DNA from 4 places in the Neobacillus sp. Soil_C_43 genome. Region 4 is predicted to be linked to each of the others. Evidence: riboswitches for the same ligand, from Rfam matches in the RefSeq annotation. Region 4 holds a riboswitch; each other region holds the start of a gene.
The links. Region 4 has a riboswitch for lysine ahead of AC3A54_RS00075 (amino acid permease). Riboswitches for the same ligand answer to the same signal wherever they lie in the genome.
Positions count from the first base shown of each region.

Region 1: another riboswitch for lysine. It lies ahead of AC3A54_RS03785 (aspartate kinase); the one in region 4 lies ahead of AC3A54_RS00075 (amino acid permease).
Region 2: another riboswitch for lysine. It lies ahead of AC3A54_RS16315 (ABC transporter substrate-binding protein); the one in region 4 lies ahead of AC3A54_RS00075 (amino acid permease).
Region 3: another riboswitch for lysine. It lies ahead of dapA (4-hydroxy-tetrahydrodipicolinate synthase); the one in region 4 lies ahead of AC3A54_RS00075 (amino acid permease).

Region 1 covers NZ_JBDGJV010000001.1:716,696-722,458, forward strand. Annotated here, with positions in the region: gene sdhA (succinate dehydrogenase flavoprotein subunit) at 1-1,427, opposite strand, end outside; gene AC3A54_RS03775 (succinate dehydrogenase cytochrome b558 subunit) at 1,483-2,094, opposite strand; gene AC3A54_RS03780 (YslB family protein) at 2,540-2,998, shown strand; gene AC3A54_RS03785 (aspartate kinase) at 3,047-4,261, opposite strand; lysine riboswitch at 4,377-4,554, opposite strand; gene uvrC (excinuclease ABC subunit UvrC) at 4,625-5,763, opposite strand, start outside.
Region 2 covers NZ_JBDGJV010000012.1:96,783-102,545, reverse strand. Annotated here, with positions in the region: gene AC3A54_RS16335 (anti-sigma factor) at 1-855, shown strand, start outside; gene AC3A54_RS16330 (hypothetical protein) at 840-1,148, shown strand; gene AC3A54_RS16325 (DUF6241 domain-containing protein) at 1,183-1,758, opposite strand; gene AC3A54_RS16320 (M20/M25/M40 family metallo-hydrolase) at 2,177-3,829, opposite strand; lysine riboswitch at 4,023-4,205, shown strand; gene AC3A54_RS16315 (ABC transporter substrate-binding protein) at 4,287-5,084, shown strand; gene AC3A54_RS16310 (amino acid ABC transporter permease) at 5,140-5,763, shown strand, end outside.
Region 3 covers NZ_JBDGJV010000026.1:43,645-49,407, reverse strand. Annotated here, with positions in the region: gene AC3A54_RS23675 (formate/nitrite transporter family protein) at 341-1,165, shown strand; gene AC3A54_RS23670 (glucose-1-phosphate adenylyltransferase) at 1,453-2,646, shown strand; gene AC3A54_RS23665 (S1 domain-containing RNA-binding protein) at 2,725-3,168, opposite strand; gene dapA (4-hydroxy-tetrahydrodipicolinate synthase) at 3,282-4,169, opposite strand; lysine riboswitch at 4,294-4,473, opposite strand; gene AC3A54_RS23655 (GNAT family N-acetyltransferase) at 4,656-5,126, shown strand; gene AC3A54_RS23650 (ring-cleaving dioxygenase) at 5,193-5,763, opposite strand, start outside.
Region 4 covers NZ_JBDGJV010000001.1:8,006-13,768, forward strand. Annotated here, with positions in the region: gene AC3A54_RS00050 (DUF1657 domain-containing protein) at 1-190, shown strand, start outside; gene AC3A54_RS00055 (DUF421 domain-containing protein) at 207-1,067, shown strand; gene AC3A54_RS00060 (DMT family transporter) at 1,131-2,099, opposite strand; gene AC3A54_RS00065 (PH domain-containing protein) at 2,270-2,884, shown strand; gene AC3A54_RS00070 (YitT family protein) at 2,930-3,745, opposite strand; lysine riboswitch at 3,969-4,159, shown strand; gene AC3A54_RS00075 (amino acid permease) at 4,268-5,749, shown strand.

The DNA of each region.
Region 1 (5,763 bases), 710 kb from region 4:
TCTGTCTTTAACAGCTTGTCATTGTAACGAACAACAGTTACGTTATCTGTCATCCATTCACCAAGTTCCTTGTGAATGATGTAGGCATTTTCTGTACCGTTCAATGACATGATTGAATTCCATTTTTCTTCCTGTTCCTTTACATGACGGTCAAAAACAGTAGAAGATACAGCATCAGAACTCTTCTCAAGGCCGCTGATATATTTAACTGCATTTGGTCCTGCAACCATTCCTCCGTATACAGCTGAAAGCAAGGAGTTTGCACCTAATCGATTGGCACCGTGTTGTGAATAATCACACTCACCAGCTGCAAAAAGACCCGGGATACTTGTCATTTGATCATAATCAACCCATAGTCCACCCATTGAGTAGTGAACAGCTGGGAAAATCTTCATTGGGACTTTACGTGGATTATCTCCCATGAACTTTTCATAAATTTCAATGATTCCGCCCAGTTTTACGTCTAACTCATGTGGATCCTTATGAGATAAGTCAAGGAAAACCATGTTTTCGCCGTTAATTCCAAGTTTCTGACTAACGCAAACATCAAAGATTTCACGTGTCGCAATATCACGTGGAACTAGGTTTCCATAAGCCGGATATTTTTCTTCTAGGAAATACCAAGGTTTACCGTCTTTGTACGTCCAAATACGACCACCTTCACCACGAGCGGACTCACTCATTAAACGAAGCTTATCATCTCCAGGAATAGCAGTTGGATGAATTTGAATCATTTCTCCGTTTGCATAAGATGCACCTTGCTGATAAACAATAGAAGCAGCGGATCCTGTATTGATAACAGAGTTTGTTGACTTACCAAAAATAATACCAGGGCCACCAGTTGCCATAATAACTGCATCAGCGGCAAACGATCTGATTTCCATCGTTTTTAAGTCCTGAGCAACAATCCCACGGCAAACGCCTTCATCGTCAACGACCGCACCAAGGAATTCCCAGCCTTCATATTTTGTAACTAATCCGTCCACTTCATGGCGGCGAACTTGCTCATCTAATGCATATAACAATTGCTGACCAGTTGTAGCACCAGCAAAAGCTGTACGGTGATGTTGTGTTCCTCCAAAACGGCGGAAGTCTAAAAGACCCTCTGGTGTACGGTTAAACATAACACCCATCCGGTCAAATAAATTGATAATACCAGGTGCTGCATCACACATGGCTTTAACTGGCGGTTGATTCGCTAAAAAGTCTCCGCCATAAATCGTATCATCAAAGTGAATCCACGGGGAATCCCCTTCACCTTTTGTATTTACTGCTCCATTAATACCGCCTTGGGCACAAACAGAGTGAGAACGTTTAACCGGAACAAGAGAAAAAAGCTCTACCGGAGTTCCTGATTCTGCAGCCTTGATGGTAGCCATTAAGCCAGCTAAGCCGCCGCCGACTACGATCACTTTACCTTTACTCATTCGTGACTCACTCCCTTAATCCAAAAAATACTATATTTTTCCGATCATTAAATAGTTATTGAACAAATGCGATAAGTGTTTGAATTCCAATGAAAGAAAGAACAATAAAAACACCAACGGTCACGTATGTAGAAATGACTTGTGAGCGAGGTGATACTGTGATCCCCCAGCTAACAAAGAAGGACCAAAGTCCGTTTGCAAAGTGGAAAATAGTTGAAAGGATTCCCACTAAATAGAAAACAAACATAAATGGTGATGTCAAAATATTATGCATCATATCATAGGATACTTCCGCACCAAACGCCGCTGCTACACGTGTTTGCCAAACGTGCCACGTAATAAAGATGAGCGTGATTACGCCTGATACACGTTGAAGCATGAACATCCAGTTCCTAAAGAAACCAAATCTTTTTACATTACTTTTAGCGGTAAAAGCAATATAAAGTCCATAGATTGCATGAAATAGCAATGGTAAATAAATAATTACAGTTTCTAAGACAATGCGGAATGGTAGACTTCCCATGAAGCCTGCAGCCTTATTGAAAGACTCTTGACCTCCAGTGATAAAATGATTGACTACAAGATGCTGTGTAAGAAACACTCCAATCGGAATGACCCCTAGCAGCGAATGTAATCTGCGATTAGCAAACTCTCGATTCCCCGCCATACATTTACCCCCCTTAATTTTTAAAAAATGATGTTAAGCTCTTTCTTCTATGTACCCCTTAAAGAAACTTAACCCAATACTACTGTGACAATAATGTGACATGTCCATTTTACTCCCATCGACATAGAGCGTCAAGAAAACGGATACATAATCTTTATCAAAAAATAAAATTTTTAAAATATATTGATATTATAATAGGATAGTACCATTTTTAGAAAAACAGCTGCTTCATTTCCCCACACAACCCATATTATTACATTTAATTACCAACATCTTACGGTTGGTATTTCCCCTCAAACGGATAAGATAATTATGATGATAAATAAGATAAGATATTTCGAAATAACATATCATTCACAAAAGGATTTATTCACATTTTCAGCAATTCAGTACTGAAAAATAAATCAAAATGTATATAATAGAATGATAGAAAGAGGGGAAGCTTGTGAAAGAAAGTACAGCCGTTAATCAACATTTGAATACTGAAGAGCCAGAACCAAGAACCATTTCAATGTTTGGGTATGAAATCATTAGGGAATACCTTTTGCCAGAGATCCTAGGCAAAGACACTCCTGAAATCTTATACTGGGCAGGAAAACGTCTTGCACGAAAGTTCCCATTACCTGACCACGAAACATTAGTTGAATTTTTTACTAATGCTTCTTGGGGACAGCTTGAAATAATAAAAGAGACGAAAAATGAAATCGAATTCGAACTAGTAAGCCCACTCATTGTTTCTCGTGTGAAATCAAAAGCAGAACACTTCTTCCAACTCGAAGCCGGCTTCCTTGCTCAACAAATTGAACTGCAAAAAGAAGTGATTGCAGAAGCGTTTGAACACCCTGTAAAAAAAGCAAACAAAGTCCAGTTTACTGTTAAATGGGATCGTAAAGATCTAATTTAATATCGGAAAGAGGCTGACTCACATTCCAACGAGTCAGCCTCTTCTTTGTTAATTTCCAAGCTCAAATGCACGGTGGAGGAGTTCAACTGCTTTTAACATATTCTTCTCTTCTAAAACAGCAGACACTTTAATTTCAGAGGTGCTGACCATTTTGATTTGGATGCCATTTGAAGCAAGAACTTCAAACATTTTCGCAGCCACACCCGGATTAGAAATCATGCCTGAACCCACAATAGAAACCTTTGCCAGTTTATTCTCTGCATCAAGTTGTTCATAGCCAAGTACAGCTTTATTGTCTTCTAATACCTTTAATGTCTCTAACAAATCATCGGTATGTATAGAGAAGGATAAATTAGCCGTACCTCCTTCTGTTGTGCTTTGAATAATAATATCAACGTTAATGTGATTTTGAGCAAGAGTAGTAAAAATCGTTGATAAACTGGTTAAGGAATTGGTTAACCCCAAAACGGTAACCTTTGTAATATCATCTTCAAACGCGACACCACGTACAACTAAATTTTGTTCCATTGTTGCTTCCCCCTCAATGACTGTTCCTTCGATTTTCTCCATGCTTGAACGGACTTCAAGTCTTACTTGATAATTTTTAGCAAATTCTACCGCTCTTGGATGCAGTACACCTGCACCGAGATTGGCAAGCTCCAGCATTTCGTCATAGGAAACGGATAATAACTTACGGGCCTCTTTCACATATCTTGGATCTGTTGTAAATACACCTGTTACATCCGTGTAAATATCACATTTATCTGCTTTTAACGCCGCTGCTAATGCAACTGCTGTCGTATCAGATCCCCCTCGACCAAGAGTGGTGATTTCCCCATCTTCAGTTATTCCTTGGAATCCTGCTACAATAACAACCTTGCCTTCTGCAAGTTGGTTTTTAATGGATTCTGTCTTGATAGTTGAAATTCGTGCGTTTCCATGGACAGGTTCTGTTACAATTCCCGCTTGCCAGCCTGTATAGGAAACCGCTGGTAGACCTTGTTGATTTAAAGCCATAGATAATAAGGCAATGGTTACCTGCTCGCCTGTCGAAAGGAGCATATCCATTTCCCGTTTATTAGGTTGATTGGAAATTTCCTTCGCTAGACCAACAAGCTTGTCCGTGGATTTTCCCATAGCAGAAACAACGACAACAACGTTATTGCCTCTCTCTGTTTCATCTTTTACACAGGCTGCTACATTTAAAATTCTTTCTACATTGCCAACGGAGGTTCCCCCGAATTTTTGTACAACTAAGCCCATCATTTCCCCTTCTTTCAGTTATGCTCTACCTATTTTGCTACAAAATATAAATAAAAAAGCAATGAGAGGCATCTCATTGCTTTTTGAACACGAAAAATAAATTCCTGTACAAATAACTTAAGATAGCTCTCCAAGACCTGCGTCTTGACAATCCGGCATTTATTCAATACAGGACCAGCAAAGAAAGAAATGAGACTTTCTTTACTTCGGCGAACATCCCCTTTCATGATTCTTCCTTGAAGCTCATCCTTCTCAGAATCATTACTCTTGAAGCTCGCACCTCTACCTTCACTTTAGTACTATAAAGTGATAGTAATTTAAATTTTCACTAATTATAGCATGGTCAATTTATTCTGACAATAACTATTCTTGAAGTTTTTTCATTAACTCTTCTGCCACATTTGATGGAATACCCATGTCGGTAAATTCCTCCAGACTGGCTTCCTTCATTTTTTTTACAGAACCAAACTGTTTAAGCAATAATTTTTTGCGTTTCTCCCCAATCCCCGGGATATCATCCAACAATGATTGAAAGGCGCTCTTTCCACGTATTTGGCGGTGAAAGGTAATGGCAAAGCGGTGAACCTCATCTTGAATACGTTGCAGTAAATAAAACTCCTGGCTGTTCCGTTCAAGTGGAACAATTTCTAACGGATTGCCGTATAACAATTGCGATGTACGGTGTTTTTCATCCTTTACAAGACCCGATAGTGGGATATCTAATCCTAATTCATTTTCTAAAACATCCCTTACCGTTTCTACATGTCCTTTTCCACCATCAATAATAATAAGGTCCGGTAGAGGAAGATTTTCTTTTAAGGCTCTCGAGTATCTTCTTCTAGTTACTTCCCTCATCGATTCATAATCATCCGGTCCCTTTACAGACTTGATTTTATACTTGCGATATTCTCTCTTATTCGCTTTCCCATCCGTAAACACAACCATCGCTGAAACGGGATCTGTCCCTTGTATATTAGAGTTATCGAAAGACTCAATCCGATGGGGTGTATAAATTCCAAGAAGCTTTCCGAGGTTTTCTACTGCCTTAATGGTTCGTTCTTCATCCTTCTCAATTAATGAAAACTTTTCATTTAGGGCAATTTTTGCATTTTTGATTGCAAGGTTAACAAGGTCCTTCTTTTGTCCCTTTTTCGGTTGAAGAACCTTCACTTCTAGGAGCTGTGCAGTCATATTCAAATCAATTTCATCTTGGATCAGGATTTCCTTTGGCTTAAAGTGATTGGCTTTTTGATAAAATTGTCCTAAAAACGTAAGGATTTCTTCCTCTGGCTCATTGTAGATGGGAAACATGGAAACATCCCGCTCAATCAGCTTTCCTTGACGGACAAAAAAGACCTGTACACACATCCAGCCTTTGTCAACAGCATAACCAAACACATCCCGGTCCGTGAAATCCGTCATGGTAATTTTTTGCTTTTCCATGATGGTTTCAATATGGACGATTTTATCACGGAACTCTTTTGCTCTTTCAAAATCCAATT
Region 2 (5,763 bases), on a different contig from region 4:
CTGTTACTGATCATCCCAGTCATGACACTAATCACCTATTTTTATTACGCAATCGGAGGAAGGGCTGACAAGCTTATTGAGGTTGCTTCTAATACGATTTACTTAACGGAGCCTAATATCAATTTGGAAAAAATCAAAATTGAAGACGAGATTGGGTTATTTTCCATGCACATCCTGTTCGATGTTAATAAACGTATAGGAAAAGAGGATTATAAAGTAGGGGACTATGATATTTACTTCGCACTTGATCATCCAAATTTCCCTAAAAAGACGACCCTTTTAGACCGTCCGTTGCCTGAAATCCCGAGTGTAGAAACGGAAACATTGCTTCATCCAGAAGCGAAGATTCCTTATGATACGGGGGGAGAATGGGATATATTAAAAGGCCTTCCAGATGGAACGGTCGCAGAAGTGTATGTGTCGTTTTCCACATTGCATAAGCCGGAGGAGATCGAACAAATCATGCCAAAGGCAACAGAAGTACGCTGGTTAGCAGTGGATACGGGGCTAGAAGCTAAACAAGTTGACAAGGAGGGTGTACCAATCACTGCACTGGGCTATCCTGCCCAAGTTGATTCAACCATTTGGTCCCCTTTCAACGGTAGAGAACAAACCAATGAAGAAGTGTTCCTGGATATTCTTACACAACTTTCAAAGAATGAAGAAGTGGCAACAAAAGTAGCACGAGCCAAGTCGCTGGAATTAAAAGAACGGATTGCTTATTTAAAGAAACAGGGGATTCACGTATATGGCGCTGTAGTGACCGGACCAACGCCAGAACTTAGAAAATTAGAGCAGATGAAAGAGGTTAGGTCCGTTAAGGTAGGGGAGGTAAAGCTATGGAACTGGAAATAAAAAAGAAGTCCACACTCAGTAAATTGGTTGGGCTGGCTGGCATTCTTTCGTTCGTATGGGGGCTATTTTCACTTGCGATTCTTAATGCAGCCTTATTGTTAAAAACAGAAACCTTTCCTGATTTCTTTTTAGTGAAAAATCCAATGTTTGGCATCATTTTTGGTGTAATCGGACTATTTACGAGAAGGCGGCCAAGGCTGTATGCGTGGTGGGGATTGGGGATCAACGTATTTATTCTCCTATTTACATTTCTCATGTTTATGCTTGCCTGGACGATCAATGCGAAACCATAATTTACTGTAGGGTTAAAAGAAGAAGTAAGCTCCGCTATGGCTGCGAGCTTACTTCTTTTGCGATGTCATCACCAAAATTATTCAGGATAAAGGTTTCTTCCTCTGCTTTACTTAAGATTCCATAGGCCTGCCCGACGGTGCCGCCTTGGTATTGCCAGAAGTAGTTGTGAGCGTCATCGACTGCCGCAAAATTACCCGCCTTCCATTTTTCAAGAAGGGCCAGCAATTGGTCTTTTCGGTCAAAATCACGGTTGCTCACGATTTCATACACGCGATTAATGGTGTCAGGCACCATAGGAATGGCCCCCCATTTTTCTTCTGCCTTCACTTTTTGGTGCGTCATCTTATGCATCACTTCAATGACCTTATATTCGGAGCTGGTGTTGTCAATGCCGATATCGTATTGAACGCCGCCAATTTTATCTGTTTGTTCGCTGTCCTCATCCACAGTTTCATCCACAAGAGTTGGAGAATCATCCACAGCTTCCGCCTCTACTTTCTCTTGTTTACTTCCGGAAACGGCCTCGCTGTTGATTACTTTATTGGCTCCATAGATGCCGGCCAGTAATACCAGAAAAATAATGGACGGAATAATCCATACTTTCTTCACAACCATCCCCCTATGCCTGTTTTTCATATAATAAGAATGTAAAAAATGCGACTTCGAGAATTGTCCAGCTCCAGCGCCTAGCCCCTCGGGTCAAATAACCTTCAGCAATAAAAGTTAAAGAGCGACTTTTCTTGCTGAAGAACATTTGCCTGTCGGGGCTGACCAAGGAGCTTCCGCTTTTCTTACTTAATTTCCTTTTATTTTACATGTTTATAGTAAAAAAAGCTTGTAGGAAGTCTACAAGCTTTTTAAAAAACCGCTCTATTAAATAGTTTGTTGATTTCCGTTCCAGGCGCGAGCGGTCCGTGGGTGTTTCGGCGAGCCTCCTCGGCGCTTGCGCCTGCGGGGTCTCCCCTGAACCATACTCCCACAGGAGTCTTCGCGCCTTCCACTCCAATCAACAAGTGCTTTAAAATAGCTATTTGTTTAATACTTTCTGAATCACAAGGTTGGTTAGGTTTGGAACAACTTCTAGTGAGTAGGTCATTTCCATTCGTTCGAGCTTTTTGTGTGCATCTAAGCCGTATGGTCCGATGTTGATTACAGGTACATTGATGTCGCGGATGTCTTGGTAGTCAACAAAGAGCTTCGTGCCCCATCCAGGATTATTGCTGGTTTCGGCCTTAATGCCTGCTTCATCATCACTCAGCGCGACAAAACTCATATCCGAGATATACGGGAAGAAATTTCGCGTCACAATCGGATGTGGATAATGTGGCTGTATTTCCTCTACCGCTTCATCCAACGCATGGATCAAGTTCAATTCATCCTCTGTTTTTCCAGTCAATTCGATCCTAGGAGAATATAAGGATGAGTAAAATAGAATAATCGCAGGGCTCTTATCCTTCATCCAATTCCACGCTTCCTCCACCACTCTCGCAGCAAACATGCGCGTATCTAATTCCGTATTATTTAAAAGCTTCTCTTTAAACTTATCCATATGTGCCGTGAACGTTTCGCCGTTCTCAGAAACTAATAATTGCTCCATTTCCTCGTACGTCATGACCCTCGACTTCCAAGGGTGCTGGACATAAGGTTCACCGCTCAATGTACTGTACTGCTTATATCTATCTTCAAAAGAAGTCAGGGCATTGGTAAATGCAATATGGGCCTGTTCTCTTAATTTTTCAAGTACGTCCTTTGGAGACCAGGAATGGATAAAGAAATTGTAATACACATAAGCAGACAAAGCCGTTTGAACCGTATAGGATGGCTTTAAATCCATTTGCTTTAACGAAACAGGAGGCACGGTCGTCTCGCCAAACGCTTCGTTACAAAGCTCTGGATTGTAGTTGATTTGTCGAGTCAGTTCAGCCGTGATAAAGTTAGGATCGAGGCCTTCAAACGCTGAGCCTACATGCGTTTCTGCACCTGTAATAAAAAACGATGGCAACAGTTTTCCGACCGTTCCCTTATAGATATACCGATTGTCATCGCCTTCATAGCGCGGCGCCACGAAGTCAGCATTAATCGCAGCGGAATAGGAGAAACCATGTTCATTTTTCCAGCGTTTCAATGTTTTTAACGCAGAAAGAACACCGTGTGAGCTGTCTTCCTCATCACATTCTGCTAAAAGAACCAGGTTTCCGTCTAATTCCTCAGGGTGTTCCGAGTAATATTTTAAGAGATAAAGATGACTAGCAACTCCGCTTTTCATGTCAAGGACGCCACGACCAAACATCCAATCTCCCGACTGTAAATGTTTTTGTGCAGAAGCGGGCAGATCCTCTTTTTTCAAGGATTCCATTAGCTCCTCGGGATAGCAGGCCTGATCTTTTAAGTGAGTAAAATCATCAATTCCGACTGTGTCCGTATGACCCATTAGGATGACGGTTCGATTGCTCGTGCCCTTTGTTCCTTTGACAAACGCCAGCACATTATACCGCTCTTGATTGTCATTGTGGGTCTGTTCTAAAACCAGTTGGCCTGGATTTTCTGAAAAATAGGGCCATGAGGAAATCATTGCATATAAAGCCTGGGCAATGGCTTTTTCGCCATAAGTATTTACGACACTTTCAATGTTTACGAGCTGTTTCGTGAATGCCAATACATCTTCTCGACAGTGCAACATACGCCTAACCTTCTTTTCTAGTAATTTGGAAGTTTGGTATTTTAGAAAAATGTATCTCAAGAAAGAAAACCCGTCAAGGTTTTTCATTTGGATGTAAATTCCACTAAAAATATTATTGCATTTGTTAGAATACTTTTATATACTAAAAAAAGTTTCGTCAAACTAAATATAAAAATCCTCGTCTTTAAGCATTAGATGGGGTAGAGGTCGCGATTTTTATTAGTATCCTATGGGAGATTCAGTGAAATCTATGAAAATAGGAAAAAGGATTAATCGCCGAAGCTTCTGAAATCACTTTTTTCAGAAAGCTGGGTCTGCACTCGAATAGGGGCAGAACTGTCACAGTTCCTTGGAATTGTGGAGAACTATCTTCGCCAATGCTAATTGATGAGGGTGTATCGAACACCGTCATGCGCATATGTGACGGTGTTTTTTTATCAACTAGGGAGGTATATTTATGAAAAAGTTTGCAATTTTATTAGCTGCGGCGATGATGTTACTTTTATCAGCTTGTGGTACAGAGAAGGCTGACGGAGAAAAAGCAGCAAAAGCTAGCAGTGGCAAGAATGAATTAGTGAAAAAAGGTGCCTTAACGTTCTCTATGACTGGGCAATATCCGCCTTTAAACTTTAAGAAAGACGGTAAATTAACTGGATTTGACGTTGAAATCGGAACAGAAATTGCGAAGAGGATCGGCCTAGAAGCAAATCCTGTAACAAATCCATGGGAAACGATTATTCAAGGGTTAAAAGCGAAGAAATATGATGCAATCATCGGAAGTATGACGGCTACACCTGAGCGTGATAAGCAGGTTGACTTCACGAATCCATATTATCTATCTGGTGCACAGATTTTTGTTGCGGAAGGCAACACAGCTATTCAATCAAAGGATGACCTTAAGGGTAAGTCAATAGGCGTTATTCAAGCGAGCACATGGAAGGATATGGCCGAGGATCTATCTGATCAAGTGAAAGGCTATCCAACAGACGTCAACGCTCTTCAAGACTTGGCACTTGGGCGCTTGGATGCGGTGATCACTGACAAAATTGTTGGGGTAAGTGCGAAAAATGAAAAAGGTCTAAAAATCAAAGCAATCGGTGAATTGTTGAACGAAGACCGTGTAAGCGTAGCGGTTGCTGAAGGAAACAAAGAACTCGCTGACAAAATAAACGAGGCGATCCAGTCTATGATTGACGATGGTACGTATGAAAAAATCAGTATGAAATGGTTCAACACCAACGTAATGGAAAAGTAAGAAATTGTGTCGAAGGGGGACTGTCCCCCTTTGACAAATTAAGGAGGTAAGCCTCGTGGTTTTTTTAGATAATATTATTAGTATTTTTAGTGAGCATGGAATTGCTTTTTTGAAAGCTTCTTGGATGACGATCTCTATTACAGCAATCTCTTTATTATTTGCGATGGTGATTGGTATCATTTTTGCCGCCTTCAAAATCTCCACTAGTAAACTATTAAATCGCATTGCCGACATCTATATTGGGATTATTCGCGGAACCCCACTGATTGTTCAGATCATGTTCTTATATTATGGACTTGCCAACATCGTGAACTTGGATAGCTTCACGGCGGGGGCATTAGCACTGGGTGTTCATGCGGGCGCGTATATCGCAGAAATTTTTAGAGGAGCGGTTCAATCAATTGACCGCGGTCAGTTGGAAGCGGCCAGGTCGCTTGGAATGACCTATTCACTCGCGATGAGAAGGATTATTTTCCCACAGGCTTTCAAAAGATCAATTCCATCCCTTGCCAATCAGTTCATTATTGGCTTAAAGGATTCTTCGCTCGTTGCCTATATTGCGGTAACAGACCTTTACAACACGGCTCTTAGTGTACAAGGTGAAAACTATATGCCGTTTGAAACGTATTTTGTGGTTGGAATCTATTACCTAATTATCGTTCTTCTTTTCACATGGATT
Region 3 (5,763 bases), on a different contig from region 4:
AAATCTTTTTGCTGAATTAGGAAAAAGATTGAAAACGTTTAATAATCGTTAAAGAAAAGTTCACAGGAAAAAGGAATAATGTGCGGTAAAATAAAAGTATGTTAAGAACATCACAAATAAAAAGAATTTTAATAAAAGGCTGTGTTAAAGAACATTGTTGATTTTATACTCTGTTGATTGGAGTGGAAGGCGTGAAGACTCCTGCGGGAGTAGTGGTCTCGGGAGACCCCGCAGGAGGAACGACGAGGAGGCTCCCGGAACGCCCGCGGAAAGCGAAGCGCCTGGAACGGAAATCAGCAGACAACTTTAACAAAGCCTAATAAAAAAGGAGTAACATCTTATGGCATACAGCAAACCAGATCAAATTATGGAAATAACCATAGAAAATGGCACGAAGAAAACTAAAAACTCTCCATTGCAGACAGTTATCTTAGGTTTTGAAGCAGGTGCATTTATTGCGCTAGGTTATTTACTTTGCATTCGTGTAACAGCAAGCTTATCCATAAATTTGGAAGGATTAAGCAGCTTGATTGGCGCATCTGTATTTCCTATTGGATTGATTCTTACATTACTTGCAGGAGGAGAGTTATTAACAGGTAATATGATGGCTGTACCGCTTGCAAAGATGGCAAAAAAGGTGACTACTAGTAAGGTCATATTTAATTGGTTTCTTGTGACAATTAGTAACTTTCTAGGTGCTGTTTTTGTCGCCTATTTCTTTGGTCATTTAGTAGGTCTTACTGAAACTGGTCCTTTTTTAGAAAAAACGGTTAGTATTGCAGAGCATAAACTTGAAGCCACCTTTATCCAAGCGTTTATATCTGGTATTGGTTGTAACTGGTTAGTGGCTTCCGCAGTGTGGCTTTCTTATGGAGCAAATGATATAACTGGAAAAATAGCTGGGATTTGGTTTCCAACCATGGCGTTTGTGGCAATTGGGTTTCAACACGTAGTAGCCAATATGTTTGTCATTCCTGCTGCGATTTTTGCAGGCCATTTTTCATGGATACAGTATTTTACCAATTTTGTTCCGGTTTTCTTAGGAAACGCAGTAGGAGGATCCGTGTTTATTGCAATGGCTTATTGGCATGCTTATAGAAAAAAAGATATACCATATCAAGAGACAAAGGTCGTTCAATCTATCATTAAAACTGGTATACGATAAATTTTAGTATTCGTATTCAAGAAAACTTTGTAAGTAAAAAAAATACTATTTAAAAGGTTCCTATCTATAGGTACCTTTTTTTATTTCTTTCAAATTTCGGACAAAAACAGCCATATTACGTACTATTTCTTTAAGAGGGTGTCGATAAAAAAATGAATACTTTTCACAGAGATGTAACATGTAAGCCGCTTAAATGGAAAAATCAGGCGATAATAGAGATATAAACAGATGGATTAAACAGAGGGTCATTGAGGAGTACAAATTGTACAAAGGAAAGGAGGAGAACAATGAATAAACCAAATTGGATAGCCATGCTGTTAGCGGGTGGGAGGGGAACGAGACTTAATTTACTAACAAAAACTATCGTAAAGCCAGCTGTGCCGTTTGGGGGGAAATATCGTATCATTGATTTTGCCTTAAGTAATTGCAAAAACTCAGGGATAGAAACTGTGGGGATTTTAACTCAATATAATCCCCTAGTATTACATTCGCATATTGGTCAATGTAATCAATGGAAGCTTGCAGACAGGTTTGGGGGATTAATAATCCTTCCACCATACCAACGGGACGGTTTAGGTGTGGAGTGGTATGATGGTACGGCACATGCAGTATTTCAGAACTTTCAATTCATCGAGCAACACAATCCTGATTATGTACTCATTCTTTCAGCTGACCAAGTCTACAAGATGGATTATAGAGAGATGCTTCAGCATCACATTGAAACAAATGCTGATTGTACCATTGCGGTTATGGAAGTTCCATGGGAAAATGCACACCAATTCGGTGTACTAGAAATTGATAAGCGGTCAAATAAAATTCTAGCATTTAAAGAAAAACCGCAAAAGCCCACAACCAATTTAATATCGATGGGAATATACATTTTTAATTGGCCAATTCTAAAAGATACTTTAATTAAGGAAGAGCAAAAGGAATTTACACACAGAGATTTTGGCAAGGATGTTATTCCCTCCATGCTAGACGAGGGATTTCATTTGTCATCCTTCGATTTTCATGGGTACTGGAGAGATGTGGGAACGGTTAGAAGCTTTTGGGAGGCAAATTTGGATCTGTTAAATAAAGGAACAAATATTTTTCAACAAGCTCCAGAATGGAAAATTTATAGTGTTGAAAATAATGAGCCTCCTTCATATATAGATAGGAGTGCCAAAGTACACCATAGTTTAATAAGTGATGGCTGCGAAATAAGTGGTTCAGTTGAAAGGGCAGTAATATTTAATGGTGTTAAAATTGGAAAGGGGGCACATATAAAAAATTCGGTAATCTTACCTCATACTGTAGTAGAAGAAAATGTTTGGCTGGAGAATTCTGTAGTTGGAAGTCAATCTTTTATTAAGAAAGGGGTGATTATTGCGTCAAAAACACCTGAGGAGTATTTAATGGTAGTAGGTAATCAGGTTACTGTTGACCCAGCTATTGAAGAGGTTCAATTCAAAAATAATGTTAAATCAGTTTTATCGTAGCAATATGCAAAGAAGAGGTTGACCCTTTCTATAGAGTCAACCTCTTTTTCTATATGAACAATTCTTTAAACGTTGATGTTATCCGCGTCTTCCGCCTCGACCACCGCGTTTTGTTTCTGTGTTGCGCTTAAGAGAAGATAAATTTTCCTCGCTAGACTTCAAGAACTTAGCCACTTTATCTTCAAATGTTTCTTTAGGTTTAAAATTCCCTTTTGGACGGAAGTCTTTTGAACGGTTATCAGATCTTCCCTGACGTGGCGGGCGTTGTGAATAAGATGATGTTTCAGGTTTTTCTATCGCTTTTTTAATGGATAGGGCAGTTTTACCATCCTTTTCACTAATTACTTTAACTTCAACCATGTCGCCTACTTTTAGATGGTCATTAATATCTTTTACATAGCTTTCTGCAACCTCGCTAATATGCACTAGACCTGTTGTACCTCCAGGTAATTCGACGAATGCTCCAAAATTAGTGATTCCTGTTACTTTTCCTTGGACTTTGCTGCCTACTTCAACTGACATGAAATCTTTTTCCCCCTCAATAGTGTTAAAACTACTTAATTATAACAAATTCTCAAGGGAAATAGAATCAATCGAAGAGGTTTTTCTAACTTTTTTTTGACTTTTCTTCTCTACTAACAGTGTACCTTTAGTAAATTGATTGGGAGGCTCTTTTGTAATGTCTGTTGTTCTCCATCCGTTAATGGGACAAGAGGTAAACGGACACCACCCACTGGAACACCAATCATTTTTAATGCTGCTTTTACTGGTGTTGGACTTGGTGCAGCAAACAATGCTTTTATTATTGGAAGGAGGTTACGATGTGCTGCTGCGGCTTCCTTTAGATCACCATTCTTAAAGTTATTGATCATTGTCTGCATTTCATTTCCAATGATATGGGATGCAACAGAGACCACTCCTGTTCCACCAATCGCTAAAACAGGTAAAGTCAATCCATCGTCTCCACTATAAAGTGTAAAGTCACTAGGAGTTTGGCTGATGATGTCGGCCATTGCATCAAGGTTCCCACTTGCTTCTTTGACAGCAACTATATTATTAATCTTTGATAAAGAGACGATTGTTTCGACAGTTAAATTAATTACACTTCGTCCTGGGATATTATATAGCATAACTGGTAATGTGGTTGATTCGGCGATTGCTTTAAAGTGTTGAAATAATCCTTCTTGAGATGGTTTATTGTAGTAGGGAGCAACCAGCATAATTCCATCCACTCCAGCATTCTCAGCTTGCTTTGTTAAGCCAATAGAGGCTCTAGTATTATTGGAACCTGTTCCTGCAATGACAGGAACTCTGCTATCAACCACATCTACTACAAATTTAAATAAGTCCACTTTTTCTTCAGTTGTTAATGTGGGAGATTCACCTGTAGTTCCAGCAATTACCAATCCATCAGAACCATTTGCGATTAAATAATTTATGAGTTCTTTTGTTGCAATATAATCAATTTCTCCTTGTTGATCAAATGGCGTAACCATCGCGGTTAAAACTTGGCCAAAATTCATCATTCTCACCCTTTATATAGTTTTTTAGAATTATAACGGAGAAGGCACCTTAATAGTCAACGCAAAAAAGCAGCAACGAGGGTTCGCTGCTGCACTAGAAACATGATTAAATAATTGTTCCCATGCGTGAGATAGCCCTCCATATAGTTTCCTATATGACAGTTCTGTATTTATTCAATAGCAGAACCAGCTTCAAGATTTATGAGATTCTTTCCGCTTCGGCAAATTCCCCTTTTCACAATGGTCATTGGATCTCATTCTCCTCGAATTGTGTACTCATGGTTTTTGCGCCTCTATCCTCACTTCAAATGGTATTGAAGTAAGAAATATTTAAATGACTGTTACTATAACAGAATTTCTATTATTATACAAGGAATTTGGAAGAAAAAAGAAAAGAAGCCAAGGCGGGAAGTGCAATAATTCCATATTTATCTAAAAATGTTATATTATAGTGAAAAGCATTAAAATAAAGAGGTGGTTTTGATAGTGCAACTAATTTCTCACAAAATGAATGAACAATATGCTAAAGACGTATTAGGTTGGAAATATAACCATCCATATGATTTTTATAATAATGAATTAACTAATGAATCCCTACAAGAACTATTGAATGGCAGTTATTATGCTGTAGTTAACGCTGAAAAAAATTTAATAGGGTTTTTTTGTGTCGGAGAGTCTGCCCAGGTTCCGACAGGTCAGCAGATTGGAGCCTATGTTGATGGTTTTATTGATTTTGGACTTGGAATGCATCCCGGAGAAACCGGAAAAGGGAATGGTTATGAATACTGTACATTTATCCTTGACTTGATTAAAGAAAAATATAAGAACTTTCCTATCCGTTTAACTGTGGCCAATTTTAATAAGAGGGCCATTCATCTTTATGAAAAAATGGGATTTGTTAAGAGTAAAGAATTTAATTCAAATAATTGTTCTTTTTCAACAATGATTAAAAGATGAGACTTTGAATATAAAAAAGAAGCTTGAGGATGGTCTGAATCTCAAGCTTCCTTTGGTGATTGAGTGTTAATTATATTCTTTCACTAATTCTTTTGTGCTTCTAACTGTATCAATTGGACGAACCATTTTTTCAATTTGGCCACGTTTTGTTTCTAAGAATGGGGGCAAAGATAGTTTTTCTCCGAGGGTTTCATAGGGTTCATCTCCCATAAATCCAGGACCATCTGTAGCAAATTCAAATAAGATTTGAGGTGCCACTCTGACATATAATGACCCAAAAAAGTAGCGGTCAACAAAACCAGAGGTACCGAATCCGAAGCCTTCAATCCGAGTCATCCATTCTTCTAAAACCGTGCGATCCTCCACACGAAATGCTGCATGATGGACAGTACCAAAGCCTTGTTGGGATGGGGGCAGTACTGCATTGTATTCCACAACCACTTGGGCACCGTTACCGCCTTCTCCTATTTCAAATAAGTGAAAAGCTTCCTCTTGGGCAATTTCTTTAAACAAAAGAACTTTTTCCATCATTTCTTTAAAGTAATCGAAATTGGCTACACGAACAAAGATAGGTCCCAAACCAGTGATGGCGTATTCTAAAGGGATGGGCCCCTTTTGCCAAGGTGTGCCGCTTGCA
Region 4 (5,763 bases):
CGTTAAACAATGTCTTTCTACCATGAAAGGAATTGAGGCACAATTATCTTCCATGGCGTTAAATTCACTTGATACAGAAGCACAAGTTTTTTTTCATGAAGCTACGATAACTATTGAAGAAATAAGGAAGGATCTTCAGTATCGAGTTTTGGAGCTTGAACGAAATGAGCCTCAGTACAGCGGATCCTAAAATGAGGTGATAAATTATGCCAGATGGGCTTTTTATTATAGGGCGTTCATTATTCTTCTTGCTGCTTTTATTTATCACTACAAAAGTACTTGGAAAGAAGCAAATATCTGAGCTTTCTTTCTTTGAGTATGTTGCCGGTATTACAATAGGAAGTATTGCGGGTGAAGTAGTTACTGGACTTGAAAGTAACATGTTTCACGGTGTATTGGCACTCATTGTTTTTGGATTTGTTACCTTTTTAGTGAATTATTTAGCAATAAAAAGTAAAAAATTTAGTGACTTTGCAGAAGGTAAAGGGACTGTCGTAATTAAAGACGGAAAGATCTTAGAGGAAAATCTAAAAAAAGAGAAATACACTATTGATGAATTATCTGCCCTACTTCGACAAAAAGATATCTTTAAAATTGCTGATGTTGAATTTGCCGTTCTAGAACCTCGAGGAAATTTAAGCACCTTATTAAAACGAGAAAACCGACCTTTGACACCCAAAGATTTACAAATGAAAATGCCGAATGAAAAAGAACCACAAACAGTCATTATGGACGGGAACATTGTTGATGAACCTTTAAGATGTGCAGGGAAAGGTAGAGGCTGGTTATATACCGAGTTAGAAAAACTAGGTGTGACACTTGATAATGTTTTTCTAGGTCAGGTGGATTCCTATGGTGAACTGACTGTTGATCTATATGATGATAAGATACAAGTGCCAGAACCCGCCCAGCGTCCTTTATTACTGGCAACCTTAAAAAAAGCACAGGCAGATTTAGAAATTTTTTCACTTGAAACTAATTGTGCAAAATCAAAAGCGATGTACAAAAAAAACGCAGCACTCTTACAAGCCACAATTGATAAACTCACCCCCTATCTTAACGGTTAATAGCAGGAACCACAAAAATCCTTATCAATTCATATTGATAAGGATTTTTGTGGTTATACTAACTTATACGCTAACGGTTTGGTCTTTAGATAATTCTCTTCTTTGTGACACATAGCTGTGAAGTAACATTCCACCCATGACTAACAAAATGCCAATCCACGATAACAAAGTTGGAAGTTCAGAATTTAGTATGTACACCTCTCCAATAAGTGCAAATAAAACCTCCATCGATTGAGTAGCCTCTACAGCGGCAAGCCTTTGCATATTCCCTCTCACTAAGTCTGTTGCTCGAAAGAATAGTATCGTTGCAATGACTCCAGAGGTAATAGCAACCAGCCCTGACTGAATAGTTTGTCCCATGCTCGGTAATCCACCATCTATCACTCCATAAATGGATAGGATAATCCATAAAGGCAGACTGGCTATAGTCATTCCTAACACGCGTTGAAAAACATCAAGACGACCACCACATACCTCCATCATTTTCCTATTTCCCAATGGATAGGCAAACGAAGCAATTAAAACAGGAACCACACCTAAGCTAACTGTAAGAAATGATAAATGATTAGCTTGTTCAAGCTGTATGAGAATGATTCCAAGTAATATAATCATTGACATAAGTAAGCCTTTGTAAGGAATTTTCCCCCTGATTTTTAAAGGTCCATTTTTAGTTAGGATTGTTTCATAAAAAAGCGGGGCTAGTAGGGAACCAGATATGATGGTTACTTGCCAAGTAGCTGCGATTAACCAACCTGGTGCATAGGCAGCAGAAAAACAAATGGGGCCATAGAACAATCCAAAACCCACTGTACTCCAAATTATCCATGATGTTGGACGACTTTTCATCTCTACAAGCAATGGTTTAAGGTTCTTCCTACTAAGTACAATCAATAAAAGAAAGGGTACCATAAAAAAATACCTGAGTGATGCACTCCATATCCAGCTTCCACCAGCCAAGTCCATTGATCTGTTTAATATAAATGTAAATGCAAAAAAGAAAGCTGCAAAAACACCTAAAATGATAGGCCGCAATGCTCCTATACCCCCTTTTACTAAAAATTCAAATAAAATTATATTTGTATTCTCCAATAAAAACGGGAAACCATCAAGTGATTTCTATCAAAAAAATAATTATCTGAAACTTTATGAATCTTCGTTCGTACATATGTATGTCAAGATTCTTAAAAAGTGAGGTTGAGAGAATGTTTGGAAAAGTAGCTGCTGATATTTTAGGATTAAGTGATGTTGGTTCTGTTATCAAGCCAGAGAATTATGATAAGGTTGATGCTGATGATTATGTTATGCACGAAGATAATGAGAAGATTTATTTTCTAATTAAATCAAAATCGGATGAATATTGTTTTACAAACAATGCCCTAATTCACCTTGATGGTACAAGTGCTACAAGTAAGAAGCGCATGCTGCATCGATATAGCTATGCAACCAATCGGATTTCTGAAGTTAAACTTGAAACAGCTGGGACCGTAGACCTTGATGTTGAAATTAAGTTTAAAATTGGTTCACAGCCTTTCTCGATTGACGTTCATAAGAAGCATATTGAGGAAGTGAAAGATTTATATAAAGCTTTAATAAAAATTGCTGAAATATCTCATGAAAATGAAATTAGTCTTCAATTTGCCAAACAAAGCCTTGATGTTGCCTCTACCACTCTAGGTCGAATAACAAGTCCAGATAGCAATTTAGTTGTTCAATTTAAAATGCTGAACCAAGCAGCTTTTCAATGGTTAGAAGATAGTAAAAAACAGTATTGTGTGAAAGATTTTGGTTTTGTATTTGAAAAATACATTAATAATTGATAAAAAATGGGCCTCACTATAAGTATAGTGCAGGCCCATTTTTTATTATGAGGGACTGGGACGATGAAACAGTCCCATAACTTCTATCGTTTCAGTTATATTGACGAATGCTGTAGGATCTACTTCAACAATTAGATTTTTAATTTCATTTAATTCATATCGTGAGATCACTGTTATTAATACATTTCGTTTATTATTGGAGTAGCCGCCAACTCCATCCATAATTGTCAATCCTCGGTAAAGATTAGTTAATAGATGTGATCTCATCTCTTCACCTTTATCAGTGATGATCATTATCGTTAGCTTAGCATGGTCTGTATAGATGGCATCAACTACTTTACCTGTTACAAAAATAGATACTAAGGTATTCAGTGCAGCATCCCAGTTAAACATAAATCCACTTATCAAAATAACAACTGCGTTCATACCTGATAAAAGTGTACCTATTGGAAAGTCCTTTTTTCTCGAAACGATCATACCAATAATATCAAAGCCACCTGTAGAACCAGAACTTCGGAAGACAATACCCACCCCAAGACCTGTTAAAGCGCCGCCAAAAATGGAGGACAATATCCTATCATTTGCAATTTCATAGACAGGTATTACATAGAGCCCAACTGATATAATAAGCACTGAAAAGATCGAGTTCATAATAAATTTTTTGCCTAACATTTTGTACCCAATAACCAGTAACGGAAAATTCAAAAGGAAATTTGCTAATCCAGTATTTAGTGGAGTAACCATACCTAATATCATGGAAATACCACTCAGTCCACTGCTTAACACTTCGTGAGGTATTAAAAAAAGGTTAAATGCTAGTACAACAATTAGTGATCCCGTAATAATCCCAAAAATCCGCATGGAAAATACCTCCGAATACCTGCCATCATTATACTTAAAAATAATACCGATTATCATTTTTAAAGTAAATTTAATAGTTTTTTTCCAAAAGATTTAATTATCTGTCAATTACGGTTAGGTTGAATGAGTAAAAAAGTTATTCAAGAAAAACATATTGACAAATGTACAATATTATTTATACTTTAGAAATATATTAATTTCATAAGCTAAATCCTCATCAAACCGATGAGGTAGAGGTCGCGGTTTTTATTAGTAAAGCGGATGAGATGCAGAGACATTTTTGACCCCGTTTGAAAGGAAAAACTGCCGAAGTGTGCTTTACTCTCTGACAATGCATGCTGGGGCTGTCTCCAAATAGGAACAGAACTGTCACGAATTGGACCTACCAGCCATTCGTGTTGAGCTATCTTTCGGAAGGTATGATGCGGGGTATTGATAATGCCATCGATTCTACTTCGATGGCATTTTTTATTCCAAACTCCTTCTCGAAAAAAGAAAGAAAACAAAAAAGGAGTAAAGATAATGCAAACAGCAAAAGTATTAAAAGAAAATGAATATAATGGTGATTTATCACCTAAAAAAGAACCCTCAGAGTTAAGACGAAGCCTTAAATCTCGTCACCTTACCATGATTTCTCTTGGAGGAACAATTGGTACAGGTTTATTCCTTGCCAGTGGCGGGGCCATACATTCTGCAGGACCAGGCGGAGCTATTCTCTCCTATATTATTATTGGTCTAATGGTTTACTTTTTGATGCAGGGGTTAGCAGAGATGGGAGCCTATATGCCCGTTGCTGGAAGCTTTAGTACGTATGCAACTAAATTCGTCGATCCTTCCTTAGGTTTTGCACTAGGTTGGAATTACTGGTATAACTGGGCAATTACCATTGCAGCCGAGTTAGCAGCTGTTACGATGATCATGAAATTTTGGTTCCCACAAACACCATCCTTCATTTGGAGTGGAATCTTTTTAGTCATTATGTTCCTATTAAATTATCTTTCTGTTAAAGGATTTGGTGAAGCAGAATACTGGTTTTCCTTAATAAAGGTAGTAACGGTTATTGTCTTTATCATAATTGGTACACTAATGATTTTCGGTATCATGGGAGATGAGGCAATCGGCTTCAAAAATTTCACAGTTGGTGATGCTCCTTTCCATGGCGGTTTTATGGCAATGCTGGGAATTTTTATGGCAGCTGGATTCTCCTTCCAAGGAACAGAGCTTTTAGGTGTTGCTGCTGGTGAGACGGAAGATCCAAGGAAAGCTATTCCACGAGCAGTGAAACAAGTATTTTGGCGAATTCTTTTATTTTATGTACTAGCTATTTTAGTAATCGGACTTCTAATTCCTTTTACAAATGCAAATTTAGCGAATGGTGATGTTACGGTTAGTCCCTTTACTCTTGTCTTTCAAAAGGCTGGAATTGCTTTTGCTGCTTCAGTAATGAACGCGGTTATCTTAACAGCAGTTTTATCTGCCGGTAATTCTGGTATGTACGCTTCTACCCGAATGCTCTGGGACTTAGCACGTGAAGGAAAAGCTCCCAAGTTTCTAGGGAAACTAAATAAAAATGGTGTACCTGTCAATGCTCTATTTGCAACAACTTTAGTCGGTACTTTGGCTTTTCTTGCCTCTTTCTTCGGAGATGGCACGGTTTATGTCTGGTTATTAAATGCTTCAGGCATGTCCGGCTTTATCGCTTGGCTTGGAATTGCAATTTGTCACTATCGATTCAGAAAAGCCTTTATAGCTCAAGGAATGGATTTAAGTTTATTACCATATAAATCAAAATTCTTCCCTTTCGGTCCTATTTTCGCTTTTGCTGTCTGCGGATTCGTTGTTTTAGGACAAAACTATTCAGCCTTTATGGGAAGCACTATCGATTGGAATGGTGTGTTGGTTTCCTATATTGGATTACCGCTTTTCCTTATCTTATGGTTGGGATACAAATTTAAAAATAAAACTAAAGTAATTCCTTTAGATAAATGCGATTTATCCAATTAAATCTTTTGAAAGAA